2 regions of the Leptolyngbya sp. FACHB-541 genome follow, and region 1 is predicted to be linked to the other one. Evidence: predicted binding sites of a transcription regulator. Region 1 holds the regulator's gene; the other holds the start of a gene.

Region 1 (7,196 bases):
ATGGAATTGTCACAGGGGTAATTAGTCGCTCTCCTGCGGGGTCTTTCTCCAGCAATGAAGCCGCTCAACAGTTTGCTCCCCATCTTGCTGAAATTGTGGCACGGCTAAAATTGTGACACCAACTTTGTTGAAATCTATGGCAAGAGTTTTTGAAGGACGATTGTACGTCCATTACGGTCAAGCTTACGTTGAGACCGGAGATAGAATTTTTAGCGGACTAGAAGCTTCATTTGTCGGGCAAAACAACGGACTGTGCGGTGCTGCTTCACCAGGATCGCTCTTTCTCCTAACCGGGCTGCACACAGGTAGGGTTAACTTCACTCTCGATATATTTGATTCTCCTCCACCCATTGATCACTTCTGGGAAGAAATAGTGGAGGTTCCCTTCACCGTAGAAAGAGAAGAGGTTCGCTTGTTTGACTGGAATGGCGAGTGCGTATGCAACATTCCATTACCGCCAAGAACCTATCGTGTGCGTTACTGCGCTCACAACATGACTGGTGGCGGGCGAGCTGATACCTTGTTACAGGAAGAAGAGTCAGTAGACTCCTATTCCTTAGCATTCTGGCCAGCCCCTCTGTCTCCGGATACTATTTTGAAACAGACTTCTAAAACCGCAGCCTACTGGCATCGTTGGGTAAGAGAATTAAAGGTTTGAAAACCTTTTGCTAACTTGACGTGTCCATTTTGCCGATTCTAAGGACAGGGCAGCTGTGATGGAAAGCTGCACCTGAACGCCGTCAGTAGGTTTGACCACGGCAAAGTTTGCGTTTAATTACAAACGCTTGTCTTACTTAAGCGCTTTCTAATCTTCGTGATCTTCAAATGGATCGCCAAGTTCTTTGGAAGGGGGGCCAAACGAGGTATAAATAGAGAAGCCTGTAACGGCTAGCAAGAAAACACCAATAGAAATGCTAAAAACTGTTGCGGGTTCCATAAGCGATCAATTATGAGTAGTATTCTCTTATAATATTACGGATCGTTAAAATATTGAGATTTATCGCAGGTCACTCATGGCACAACAGACTCGGTTGGGAAATCTCCTCAAGCCTCTAAACTCTGAATACGGTAAGGTTGCTCCCGGTTGGGGAACGACACCGCTGATGGCTGTCTTTATGGGTTTATTTTTCGTGTTTTTGTTGATCATTCTGCAAATTTACAATTCTTCCTTGCTGCTCGAAGGTCTGGACGTAGACTGGAGTACGCTAGGTAAATAGCTTGCTGTAGCTAGATCGCAGCAGATAGTTTACAAGTTTTCCTTTGGTTGTGGATATTGGATGAATACCTGCCCCGGCTCGTCCGGGGTTTTTTGTTCGCCCTATACTAAAAAGTTGAGTCTGTCGTTAGAGGGGCGATCGCCCACCCGCAGTTTTAGGAGGAAGCAGCATGAATGTTTTTGGAATTGGTCTACCAGAAATGGCGCTGATTATGGTCGTTGCCTTGCTGGTTTTTGGTCCCAAAAAGCTACCAGAGATCGGTCGTAGTCTAGGCAAAGCGATTCGAGGCTTCCAGGAAGCGTCTAAGGAATTTGAAAACGAGTTTAAGAAGGAAGCGGAGCGGCTAGAAAAGACAGTAAGTCAGCCGATGGAAGCTAAGCTAGAAACTCCGTCTTCGCGCAAGGCGTTAGCACCCACCGCAACTGAAGCTGAAACTAAGGCTGAAGTAGCTGAGGCAGTTGAAGTAGCTGAAGCGGTTGAGGCTGAAGCAAGTGCAGATGAGAAGGTTACTCAGAGTTAGAGATTGAGATTAGGAATTGGGTAGGAGGGTAGTAGGCGATCGCCAGCAGTGACAGACACTTCAAATGACAGACACTTCTGCGGCTCCTGAGTTAGTGATTCCACAGTTAATTGTGGGGTTGGGCAATCCGGGAGCAAAATATGATAAAACTCGGCACAACATTGGCTTTGAGGCGATCGACCTGCTGGCGCGATCGTGGGGCATCAGCATGTCTGAAAATCGTAAGTTTCAGGCAGTTTTTGGCGAAGGACGAGGCCCACACGGCGAAAAAATTCGATTGCTGAAGCCGCTAACCTACATGAATCTTTCAGGGCAGTCAATTCGGGCAGCAACCGATTGGTTTAAGCTGCCGCCAGAATCGGTGCTGGTCATCTACGATGATATGGATCTAGCAGTGGGCAAAATTCGGCTGCGGCTCTCTGGCTCAGCAGGTGGGCAAAAGGGTATGAAGTCAGCGATCGCTCACTTGGGTACGCAAAACTTTCCTCGCCTCCGCATTGGCATCGATAGCCCCAAAAACTTTGCTTCCTCTGACAAAGACACCGTTTCTCATGTGTTAGGGCAATTTTCTAAAGCAGAAGAGCAGATTATGTCAGAGGTGCTGCAGATGGTCTTATCATCTGTCGAGTTAAGCCTAAAACAGGGAATTTCCAAAGCGATGAGCCTCTATAACAGTCGCTCTGTTGCTGCTGACAATAGCCTTGCATAACTTGCTAAAAGCCAAAGACTTTACTCATTTCTGCCTTAAGGCTGTTAGCTTAATCCTAAGACCTTCGCTAGATTCACTCTAAGCCTGTGTCAATACTCAGGCTGGAAATGCTGTGACTCAAAGATTCTAGGAAAGTCTAGAGCTAAATTTCTCCGGTTTTTGATTAGCCGAAAAAGCACTTTATGTTCAACGACTTTGGTTTAGAATCCCAACATGCCAGCTCACCAGAACCCACTCCAATCTTGTTTCAAAAAGTAGTTGATAAGTGTCATGTACTGTTGCCTGACACGCCACGACCAACCAGCGCCATTATTTTTGAAGACCAGTTTTATGTGTTTGTCAAATTCTTCCCAACCGTGGAAGCGGCTCGGCGAGGAGCTCAACGCATGACTGACAGAGGCAATACGGTTGTGCTTACTAGAATTCCAAAAGGACTGGTGCTATGGGTACTTGAACCTGAAGCGCAACCGGTAGGAACATCCTCCATTCAATAGGAAATAGCTCAAGTAGGAAATAGAAGTAACTGTGAGTTCCAAGCGTCTACCTGAAACGACTGCCTATGTCCGCATCACTCACCAGTCTTGGCAACAGGGCAGAATTGAAGGTGAGGTGACAGCGAGTGATTATCAGTGGCAGTTTCAGTGGCGCTTTAACCGAGGAGAGCTATCCGTTGAGCCTTCTCTAGGTAGAGCGCTGATTCAAGAACCACTAGGTCGCTTCCTAGAAAAATGTGACTACCAGCTTGAGCCAGGTGGAGATTATTCGTTTACGATTCGGGCAGAGATTTAACCGCCTAAGCCGTCAACCTGCCCAAATAACGCTCGATTAAGAGAATCGCTACAATGTCGTCGATTGGGCGGGGGAGGGTACGAATACCTTGTGGTAGAAGGCGAGACAAACCTTTTGGTGGATACATCTGCCAGTAGCGATCGCGAGCTTCCAGGGTGCTAAATCGCTCATCTACCATGACGATTCGCAGTGGTTCTGACAGACTGCTACTGAGCTTTTGCTTCCACTCTTTAGAGCTGGTTTGATCGCCCATCACTAGCATCGAAATCGGAAACTGTTTGCGTAACGACTGAATGGTGGCGATCGCCTCCTCTGCGGGGATCACCTCACAATAGAAGAGGCTGCGGTCTAGCCCCATGACTGCTACACCACACTTTTGGCGACCGGGATCAAAACCCAAAATAGCTGGCTGACTGGAGTCAAAGAACGGGGATACCATGCGGTTTGAAGAATAAAACCTGCGAGAATTCATTCAATTGAACTGTTCCTAATTATTCCGATCTGAATTGTTCCGGTCTGAATTGCTTGGGTTAGGGGCAGGCTGTTCCGGTCTAGGCGACTGCGAATCGGGTTGTTGTGGAACGAATAAGGGTGAGGATTGCTCTGTCCCAAATAAAACCTGGCCGTCTCGAACTGCAACTAGCTCTAACCTAACTGGACCCGCAGTATAGGTGATGTCTGAGGCGATCGCCTGGATTTCAACAGGCTGATTGTATTGCTTTACCTGGCGCAAAAAGTTGATCAAAGTTTGAGTTCGACCATCTGCAATTTGCGGTATGTCTAGCAATATGCCTGCCTGCCTGGCCCGAAACTGGGAGGCCGCTGCCAATAGCCTAATTCGGTCAAGCAGTTCTTCGTCCGTGGCAGCGGATGGATTGACAGAAACGGACGCTACAATTTCTCCATCTAAAAATACAACCTGATTGGGGGTGGCAGCCGCGAACACTTGAATGCAGGATTCTCCAGCTACAACACACGGTTCTCCCACGACATAGTTGCCTGCCGAAAGAATCCGCACAACGTATTCCTGTCCATCCCGAATTTGACTGACTAAACGCTCAACCTCAGCATTTGTAATATCGATGACTTGCTGATCTAAGTTATCTGCATCAGGTAAGATTTCTTGGACTGCGACTCGATTAGCCTCTAGCAATAGTTGATAAATTACCTGAGGCGCGACAGCCGGATCAACAATGCGAAAGGCACGAGACACAAGAGCTTGATTCCGCAGGAGAGCAACGTTGCCCTGGCGTAAGCCTTGAAACTCTCGCTCAAGAGATTGCACCTCTCGAACGAGGAATGTTCTTTGAGCTTCGAGTTGACGCAGCAGTTCTTCTCGTTCGGCGATCGCCTGATCCCGCAGCGCTAATTCTTCTTCCCGCTGTCGAATTAACTGCTGCCGCCCAACCTGAAGCTCCCGAATTTCTGACCGGAGGCTATTTGCCTGCTGTGTGACCCGACCCAGTTGAGCACGGGCCTGCTCAAAACTAGAACGGATCTGACCCAGTTGGCGCTGAGTTTGGTTGAGTTGGTTTTGAGCCTGGTTAAGTTGGGCAGCAGTTCCGGCTTGACGGGCGACCGCCGCTTCCAAATCCCGGTTAATCTGTCGCAGTCGCCTCCGGGCAGCCATTTGTTGCTCAATCGCCTGATCTCGTTGAGTCTCAATTTGCTGCTTTTCCTCGCTCACCTCTTCCAGGTCTTGGCGGGCAGTAGTTAAGTTCTCTTGAATTTCTTCATAGTCGAAAATACCGCGACGAAGCTGCTCACTTAAGGCAAACAGGAGCGCAAAAGTAGAAGCAGAAATAACGCTACCTGTGAGAACGGTAACAATCGTTGCAGTCTGTCGGGGGCGCAGGTTAAACAGGGTCAGCCGAGCTTTACCCACCCGCATCCCAAGGCGATCGCCCACCGTGGCGATCACCCCCCCCAGTACTAAAATTGCTGCAATCAGGACTAACTGAGCGGTCATCGCTGGTTAGAAACAGTCCAGATACAGCCTACTGCATTCTGAACGAGGTGAACGAGTCGATGCGTTGACTTAAGTAAATTGCTGGCTAAGGGCAACAGGATTATGAACGGTAATTTTCTTTTTGTGGATAGATATCATCTTATCTTGCCGCAGGTCACCTAGCAGACGAGTTACTGTCACGCGGGTAGAACCAATTGCCTCGGCGATCGCCTGATGCGACAACTTCAGGTCAATCGTGATCCCATCCGGGCTGGGCATGCCAAAGTCGCGGCAAAGAATCAGCAGGAAACTCACCAGCCGAGAACCCATATCTCGGTGTGCCAGCGTTTCGATCATCATCTCGGTTTGCAGAATCCGAGATGAAAGTCCCTGGAGCATCAGCATCGACAGCTCAGGGTTATCTTTCAGCGCCTTCTCAACCTGCTCAATTGGAACCGAGAGCAAATCAACAGGTGTAAAAGCAACGGCGTGGTAAAACCGATCAGAGCGATGTCCCGTGATTAGAGACAATACGCCAAACACGCTGTTTTCTCGCAGCAGAGCAACCGTAATTTCCTCTCCAGCCTCGTAGACTCTGGACAGCTTCACGGCTCCTTTGAGCAAAAAATAGACGCGCTCAGCGGGATCACCTGGAAAGAAAATAGTCTTACTTCGATCAAACGACTCCACCACAGGCGGAAAAGCCCCGCCACTCAGCTGCCGAAATACATTCGCTAGCGGTGGTCTATCTTGCGTCACTACCATACCCTCGCCCTACCCACTGTCGTATAGACTGAATCAGGTCATGCATAGATCCCCTGCTTCCTGTGAGAGATCTCTGACTTTAGAACACTAAAACTTAACTGCGAGACTGTTTTTTGTACACGACGATACAAAATCTGCCAACCTGTATCGAAAGTTCCTCAGTAAATCCACATAACTTTGCGTCGGTAGCGCTGAACTTGTTCAAAATTAAGCCAGGTTTGAGCTTTGATGAAGGGACTCGAAAGGCTTATGTTATCTACGATACAAGGCGATCGCCCTAAAGTGAAACGACCACACCAAAACGAATCCTCTATCCTTAGATCCTAGTTTTCCAGTATTCTCCTAGTTGCGCCTAAATAAAGATTTTTCACAGATTCTCATGCTGAACTTGACTGGCAAAAACGCTCTCGTCACAGGCATCGCCAACAACCGCTCGATCGCCTGGGGAATCGCCCAACAGCTTCATCAAGCTGGAGCCAACTTGGGCGTGACCTTCCTGCCCGACGAAAAGGGACGGTACGAAAAGAAAGTGGCAGAACTGGTAGAGCCGCTCCAACCCAGCTTGTTCTTGCCTTGCGACGTGCAAAACGATGAGCAGATCGAGTCGATCTTTAAAACCGTTGGGGAGAAATGGGGCAAGCTCGACATTCTGATTCACTGCCTCGCCTTTGCCAACAAAGATGACCTGACCGGCGGCTTCAGCAAAACCAGCCGCGATGGATTCAACCTGGCGATGGACGTTAGCGCCTACTCACTGGTGCAGCTTAGCCGCGCCGCTAGCCCCCTCATGACCGAAGGCGGCAGCATCATCACGTTGACCTATCTGGGCGGTGTTCGCGTCATTCCTAACTACAACGTTATGGGAATCGCTAAAGCAGCTCTGGAAATGAATGTCCGCTATCTCGCCGCAGAACTCGGACCCCAAAACATTCGCGTGAATGCCATCTCTGCTGGCCCAATCCGCACCCTGGCTTCTTCAGCCGTTGGTGGAATTCTAGACATGATTCACCACGTTGAAGAAATTGCCCCCCTACGCCGCACTGTCACCCAAACCGAAGTCGGCAATACGGCTGCTTTCCTTGCAAGTGACCTCTCTAGCGGCATTACAGGGCAGGTTCTCTACGTCGATTCGGGCTACGCCATCATGGGGATGTAAGGAAATTTCCAGCAAACAAAATGTCTGTAGGGGCAGGTTTAGCAACAGTTCTGTTGTTTCGATGCAAACACTTTGGCGAAACCTGCCCCTAC
Region 2 (7,196 bases), on a different contig from region 1:
TCTGATTAACATCCTTAAAGGTAGAAAAGGGCAGGGGTAACGTCTACCAATTTGCATTACATTGGCGTTATGATGCTACACGCAACCAAGGTAGAGACTTGCAGAAAAATTTTCTGAATTGGGAATACCTACTCTCAAAATGATTTTCGGGAATCAAACCAGATTAGGCTGAATCAGGGTGAACTGACTTGAATGTTGAGGTTGAGCTAGCAGCAGATCCAAATTGAAGATAGGTTGTTTTAGCCACAGTAAGCTGCATTCGGTTGTCTCCAACTTCCTTCGGCTAGAGGTAAACCCATGTCTATGATCGTTTCGATCCATTCCTACCGTGGCGGAACGGGTAAGTCCAATTCAACCGCTAATCTGGCTGCAACGATTGCCCGTCATGGCTATCGGGTTGGTGTGGTCGATACTGATATTCAATCTCCTGGAATTCACGTTCTCTTTGGTTTTGATGAAGACCAGATTGACCGCTCGCTCAATGACTATCTTTGGGGTCGCCGTACTATCCAGGAGGTTGCCTATGATGTCACCTCAGTCTTAGAGGGAAAAGGCACTGAACGCAGCAAGCTCTTCTTAGTACCTTCTAGTGCCAAAGCTGGAGAAATTGCCAAGGTGCTGCGAGAAGGCTATGACGTAGGATTGCTCAATGATGGCTTTCAAGACCTGGTTAAAGCGTTGAGGTTGGACTACCTGCTAATTGATACGCATCCGGGACTCAATGAGGAAACGTTGCTGTCGATCACCATTTCTGATGTGCTGGTGCTAATTTTGAGACCCGATCAGCAGGACTATCAAGGAACGGCCGTTACGGTGGATGTGGCTCGTAAGCTAGAAGTTCCTAAGCTGTTAATGGTGGTTAACAAAGCGCCCACCGTCTTTGATTTTGATTTACTCAAGCAAAAGGTTGAGGAGGCTTATAGTGCTGTAGTCGCTGGAGTTTTGCCTCACTCCGATGAAATGATGGTGCTGGCTAGCGCAGGCATATTTTCGGTGAAATATCCTCAGCATCCCCTGAGTCGAATTGTGGAAGCGATCGCTCAGCAAATTATGAGCAAACGCTAATCCTCGGCTGTCACTCTAGACGTGATTCTAGATCAGAAGGCGCACTCCTTCTCGTCTTTTTCGGTACTTCTATAGCTGGCTTTGCAAGGCAAAGATAGCGGTTGGTAAAACTTTGCCCTTGAGGGCGATCTTCCCTAATGGCTCACCGCTGAACTGGGGGGCGATCGCTCCATAAACCTGCTCCGTCACCAAAATCTGATTGGGGGTTGCCTGCATGGACAATCGCGCTGCCGTATTCACGGGATCACCGAGAATATTAAATTCTCGCCTGCCTCTGGGTTCACCAATCTCGGCAGCAAATACAAAGCCAGACGCGATTCCAATCCGGCAGGTGACTTCTGCAGGTTGACCTTCAACCATCAGCGTAGACAGTTTCATCACGATTTCCTGTATTGCTGTAGCTGCTCTAGCCGCCCGCACAGCGTCATCTGTGTGAGCATCCAAAACGCCAAAGTAGATTAAGATATCCGACCCAACCAGATGATAGGTGACTTTTTGTAGAATGCCGCCGTGCGATCGCACTGCCGCATGAACTAAGGCAAACGTGCGCGAAAAGCTGCCGACTACATCCTTAACCTCATCTGAGGTCGCTTTATCTATCGACTCCGGAAAGCCAACCAAATTAACAAAAACGACAGTAGCTTCTGGAAAATTTGGTGAAATTTGGCGTTTTGCAGCACTTTCAACTAACAAATTGAGAATTGGCGTGGACAAATAGCTGGCAAGCGGCTCGATTCGCTTTACTGCTTCTTGAATTTCAGCAATCAATCCTTGTGGGCTGCGATCGAGTAAGAGGGAGCTGGAAAGGCGGCGACGACTGGGTGTGATGTCATATTCCCCTAGCTGGTCCAGCAGGAGGTCATCCTTGACCAAGACATGATCTGCATTGAGATCTGCATTCAGAGACTCAAGCCGGAATTTGCTTCGAAGGCGATCGCCCACCTTATCCGTTAGACAAACTCTGCCTACCTCACCTGCCCCCTCCGCATGTTTTGCCTGCTGTACCGTACTGCCCAATAGCACATGCGCCATTCGCATCGGTGTGCCGATGTCTGCTGTAAGAAAGCGTCCAGTATGAATCCCTACTCGCATCTCCAGACAAAATTTGCCTTGAGGTGTTTCTATATCCTCAAAATGAGCCATTGCCCGCTGCATTCGCAAGCCTGCTCGCACCGCCTGAGCAGCATCACTCTCATATGAGTCAGCTAGAAACTGCACCAGTATTGCATCCCCTGTGAACTCAAGCAGATCGCCACCTGATTTGCTCACGATCTCGACCATCTCGGAGAAATAGCGATTGAGTATGTCCAGCAGCAGCAGCGCGCCTTGCTGACCGTGGGCTGCGTTTGCCTCCATTAAAGGGGTAAAACCTGCTAGGTCAGTGAATAACAGCGTGCCCTCTTGCCAGGAATAACGCACCTCACCTGGACAGGGCGGCAATTCTAGAACCTGCCGGGGCATATAGCCGTGTAAAACATGTTGAAGCGTTCGCAAATGCTCAAACACCCGCATTAAGCTATTGGGCAACGGCTCAACCCAAATTTCTGCATATAAGCTAGCGGGCAAAAGCTGCCGCAATCGTAACTCAATTGCTGCCAAATCAGGAGCAGAGTCAAACAGCATCAAGTCCTACCCAATGGAATATGAACTGAACTATAGCAATTCTCCATTTGTAGAAATTGTTTTGAAGGCTAATCGCCTTGCCTGTTTAAGTTCAGTTGGTAGGGCAGAACCTTCAAGTCAAATTTTGATCGGATACGCAAAATTCCTGCCTGAAAGCCTCGCTCCAAAAAATCAGGCACAATTTTCCCTCTTGTCGAGATGTGATAACTCGCTGTCTCGGCAAGAGGGAATAGAGTATGCCCTGGAAGGGCAGTGTGTTGTTTAAAGGGCTTTTAGTGCTTAAATGGCTTCTAAATTTTTCTCGCCTGTACGAATGCGGATGATTTCGTCCACGGGCGTGATGAAAATTTTGCCATCGCCAATTTCGCCAGTGCGGGCAGCGACGATAATTTTTTCGACGACCATGTCAACCTGATCATTCTCTACAACGATCTCGACTTTCAGTTTTTGTAAAAATTCAACTGTATACTCTGAACCGCGATAGCGTTCGGTCTGTCCTTTTTGCCGTCCAAATCCTCGAACTTCAGAAACGGTCATGCCGACAATGCCTGCATTTACCAGTGCAATCTTGACTTCATCTAGCTTAAAAGGGCGAATAATTGCTTCAACCTTTTTCATGTATCCCTTCACTCCTTACTCGGTTCACTAATGCGCTTACTAGCATGAATGTTTCTACCACCGCTAGGAAGTGATATTTTGTAACATTCAATACATTTTACGGTAGAGCTATCAATCCTCATCTTGCCACTACCGTCTTTCAAAATCGGGTTTTGTTTAACTTGCATCTTTAAGGAATACGAAGTAGACAAATTCCAGATTGAGCGGATTGGGCACTACTTAGCATAATGGCAGTAGGGAGGTTGGGGAATTATGGAGCAGGGAATTAGTTTGGTGACAAAGGTCAAAAGTCAGGTCACAGATCGGCTGACAGCAATGTTTGGAGAAGCTCAGAACGCTGCTGCTAGTTTTTCTGAGCAGGCAACCCAGACGATTGCCCAGCCTATTCATCAAACTAAAGCAACCCTAACTGAAACGGCAGCAAGTGCTAGGACCTCCCTGGATGGAATGATTGGTGGAACAATGCAGCGCGGTGGACGTATGGGAAATGCTTTTGGAGAAGGAATGCAGAACGTTGTCTTAGGTTCCTTTCAAGACTGGCTGACAACTCACCCGATGTTGGCGTGGCTGATTATGCATCCGCTCTATGCTTTGGCGATCGGGCTGTTGCTGTTGGTGCTGCTGTGGGGACTGATTGGGGCGATCGCCAACCTGGTGCAGCAAGCCTGGGTTGCTTTACTTCACGCCCCGCTGAGGCTGATTCACTGGGTCTGGTGCAGCATCATTAGTTTGTTTACGGTTGCTACCTTGCCTAAGTCCGCTCCTGAACCAGACAAAAACCAGCGGCTAGCCGATTTGCTGAACCAACTAGAAGCAATTCGCCTGCAACAAGATCAACTGCTTGAAGAAGTGAAAGCGATTCTGGCACTAGAAGCCTCTAAGCAACCTTGAAAGGTTTGAAATTTAAGCTTCGCTTGGGGGCGTAGCATTCGGGCAGAAATCCTCGGTCTGGTTCAGAGTTCATCTGCTGAATGCTACGCCCTTAAGGACTGCGGTAGTGGAAGGGTAACTGTAGCAACCTATCCCATACCCGGGATCAGCCCCGCACCTAGCCGCTTCATCGCTCGATTAGCAACGTCTGCATAACGCAGCTCGCCACACAAGATTTTGACCATCCGCTCAGTTGCGGAAGGGCGCTTGACTCCTACCCGGTAGCCAATGCCAGGTGCCCGGTAAAAGATCCCAGCGAGGCGTTGGGCCCAGACCATGTCAGCGCCCCATTCATCGCTAATGACTTGGGTATAACGTTCCAGGGCATTTTTGTCCCCAGCGATCGCCCCATCAATTGCCTCTGCTGCTTTTACTCCAGTAAAGATGGAAGGACGAATCCCTTCAGCAGTAAACGGATCAACAACACAGGCAGCTTCACCCGCTAGCAGCGCGTTTTGCGTATGCAGCTTTTGGTTGCCATCCCACAAGCAAAGCGGATGTCCATATTGCTGCGTGGTCTTAAGGTCAATGCCAAACAGGGTAGCGTATTCGGTCAAGATTGCTTTGAAATCTTGCTGCTCACCACCCCGGAAGGTGCCTACACCAATCGAGTAGCCATCTGCCTTAGGGAAGTTCCAGATATAGCCATTCTTGACCATACCAAACTCAAAATGAGCAGATTCGGGGTCTTTCACATTGGCTGCTGCTTCGGCTTCTAGCGCTCCCGCAAAACGGCGTTTGCGGTCTTTGAAACCAAGCCATTTTGCCATTGACCCTTTAGCTCCATCCGCTGCAATCACGTAGCGTCCGGTGACGGGCCCATTTGCAGTATTAACTTGCCAGTGGTCACTCTTAAACTCAATTCCTGTAACTTCGGTATTGTCACGGAGTTCTGCGCCTTGCTTCTGCGCCTGCTGCACGAGGAAATGGTCAAATACATCCCGCCGCACCATCCAAATGGGTTCTGAGTCCTTTAGCTTTGCTTCGACTGGATCGCCCATTTTCCAGGTATAGCGAATCGCATTGACCTTGATTGAAATCGCAGGGCTAAAGTCGAAGTCAAACCACTCAGCTACTTGTGGCGATACGCCACCGCCACAAGGCTTATAGCGGGGCAGGGAAGCTTTTTCTAGCACTAAAACTGAGCGTCCGCGCTTTGCCAGATGATATGCCGCAGTGCCACCGGCTGGCCCTGCGCCCACAATAATGCAATCAAACATAAGCTTTGAATCTAGCTCCTAGTACACCAAATTGATCTGGTAGTTACACTGGGCATTCTGCTACTCAACCCCAAAACTACGTAGTTCACAGTCTAGAATCCAGGCTGGCTGTGATCACGTTTTTAGCGAAAAGTTTTCTGAAACTTCCATGAAGGAGAGTTGAAGAATCAGCTTTAATGCTTCAACTCTGAGGAAGTTGATGCAGTTCTTTATCTTCAATGCGTTTTGTTTACCCAGAAATCCGGACAGTGCTAAGCAATGCCGGACAGTGAATTCTTGTATGTGACGGAACAGGCATTGTGCTTGTGATTTAGATCAAATTGGACATTTGCACGGAGTACAAAGTCCTGATGAAGCTCATAGGATTGTGTATGAAAGATTGATGAAGTCACCTTGAGTCAAAAGGGTACTTCCAGGATTAGACCTTCTTCATGCTGTGGGCTGTGGCGAAACCATCGCCCACAGCATTTATTCTAAGCTTGTTGTGATTCACGAGGATAGGACTATGATTTGGCAACTTTGCATTCAATACGCCAACGGCAGAGAGCGGGTTCTGCGCTCCTACAAAAATCGTGACGCTGCGCTCAAATGCGTAGATGCAATTTATGCACATGGCTATCCTCTGCATGTCGCTTACGTGGTGCGTCATGCACAGGTGCAAGTTGCATAAAGATTTGAGTCGTTAAACCTTCAGAATATCGGCTTCTTTTTCAGCCAGAAGGGTGTCTACTTTGGCAACGTACTTATCGGTCAGTTTCTGGATATTGTCCTGGATATCACGAGCCTCGTCTTCCGAAATTTCGCTACTTTTTTCTTGCTTGCGAACTGCGTCGATCGCATCTCGGCGAATGTTCCGAATCGCGACTTTGCCTTCTTCTGCAAACTTAGCAGCAACCTTGACTAATTCTTTACGGCGATCGCTAGTCAATGGTGGAATGTTTAACCGAATGGTGGAGCCATCATTATTCGGCGTTAATCCAATATCTGACAGCGAAATGGCCTTCTCAATCAGATTCAAAGCACCCCGATCGTAAGGTTGAATCGTAATCGTGCTAGCGTCAGGGGTGTTGATACCAGCCAGAGATTTGAGCGGCGTGGGGCTGCCGTAATATTCCACCATCACCCGATCTAAAATCGCTGCGTTTGCTCGCCCAGTACGAATCGTGTTGAAGGAGCGCTGAGTCGCTTCAATCGATTTCTGCATCTGGCTTTCAATTTCAGCTAATTTCACAAGAACCTCTCACAATTGTTCCAATCGGCTCTCCCATCACGGCTCGGCGAATATTCCCCGAAACGGAAAGGTCGAACACGATGATAGGTATATCGTTATCTTTGCACAGAGCGATCGCCGTGCCATCCATCACGCGGAGGTCTTGGGTTAACACATGCCCGTAGGTCAGGGTTTGAAAGCGGCGAGCATTTGGATTCTTTCTCGGATCAGAGTCATAGACTCCATCGACCTTAGTTGCCTTAAAGACAACCTCGGCGTTGATCTCAGCCGCTCTCAGTGCCGCTGTCGTATCTGTGGTGAAGAATGGGTTGCCCGACCCTGCTCCAAAGATTACGACCCTGCCCTTTTCCAAGTGGCGAATTGCTCGACGGCGAATGTAGGGTTCAGCTACTTCCTGCATCTCAATGGCCGTTTGGACGCGTGTCGGAACGCCAATTTGCTCTAGTGCATCTTGTAGCGTCATTGCATTCATCACCGTGGCAATCATGCCGATATAGTCAGCCGTTGCC

The links. The regulator NtcA, encoded in region 1, controls nitrogen genes in cyanobacteria. The targets are predictions, from matches to a motif close to TTTGTANNNNNNNNTACAAA.
Region 2: H6G00_RS25100 (P-II family nitrogen regulator) is a predicted target of NtcA. The motif match lies at 3,384-3,403, and genes of this name have one in related genera.

What each region holds. Positions count from the first base shown of each region.
Region 1 covers NZ_JACJPC010000041.1:40,737-47,932, forward strand. Annotated here, with positions in the region: gene H6G00_RS06745 (hypothetical protein) at 1-116, shown strand, start outside; gene H6G00_RS06750 (hypothetical protein) at 137-658, shown strand; gene psbN (photosystem II reaction center protein PsbN) at 806-937, opposite strand; gene psbH (photosystem II reaction center protein PsbH) at 1,014-1,217, shown strand; gene H6G00_RS06765 (TatA/E family twin arginine-targeting protein translocase) at 1,387-1,737, shown strand; gene pth (aminoacyl-tRNA hydrolase) at 1,802-2,446, shown strand; gene H6G00_RS06775 (hypothetical protein) at 2,629-2,940, shown strand; gene H6G00_RS06780 (DUF3146 family protein) at 2,972-3,235, shown strand; gene H6G00_RS06785 (pre-16S rRNA-processing nuclease YqgF) at 3,240-3,674, opposite strand; gene H6G00_RS06790 (DUF3084 domain-containing protein) at 3,723-5,204, opposite strand; gene ntcA (global nitrogen regulator NtcA) at 5,274-5,948, opposite strand; gene fabI (enoyl-ACP reductase FabI) at 6,328-7,104, shown strand.
Region 2 covers NZ_JACJPC010000115.1:46,722-53,917, reverse strand. Annotated here, with positions in the region: gene H6G00_RS25115 (hypothetical protein) at 1-9, shown strand, start outside; gene H6G00_RS25110 (MinD/ParA family protein) at 298-1,065, shown strand; gene H6G00_RS25105 (adenylate/guanylate cyclase domain-containing protein) at 1,135-2,688, opposite strand; gene H6G00_RS25100 (P-II family nitrogen regulator) at 2,968-3,306, opposite strand; gene H6G00_RS25095 (hypothetical protein) at 3,559-4,197, shown strand; gene H6G00_RS25090 (geranylgeranyl reductase family protein) at 4,326-5,456, opposite strand; gene H6G00_RS25085 (family 2 glycosyl transferase) at 5,962-6,126, shown strand; gene frr (ribosome recycling factor) at 6,139-6,687, opposite strand; gene pyrH (UMP kinase) at 6,674-7,196, opposite strand, start outside.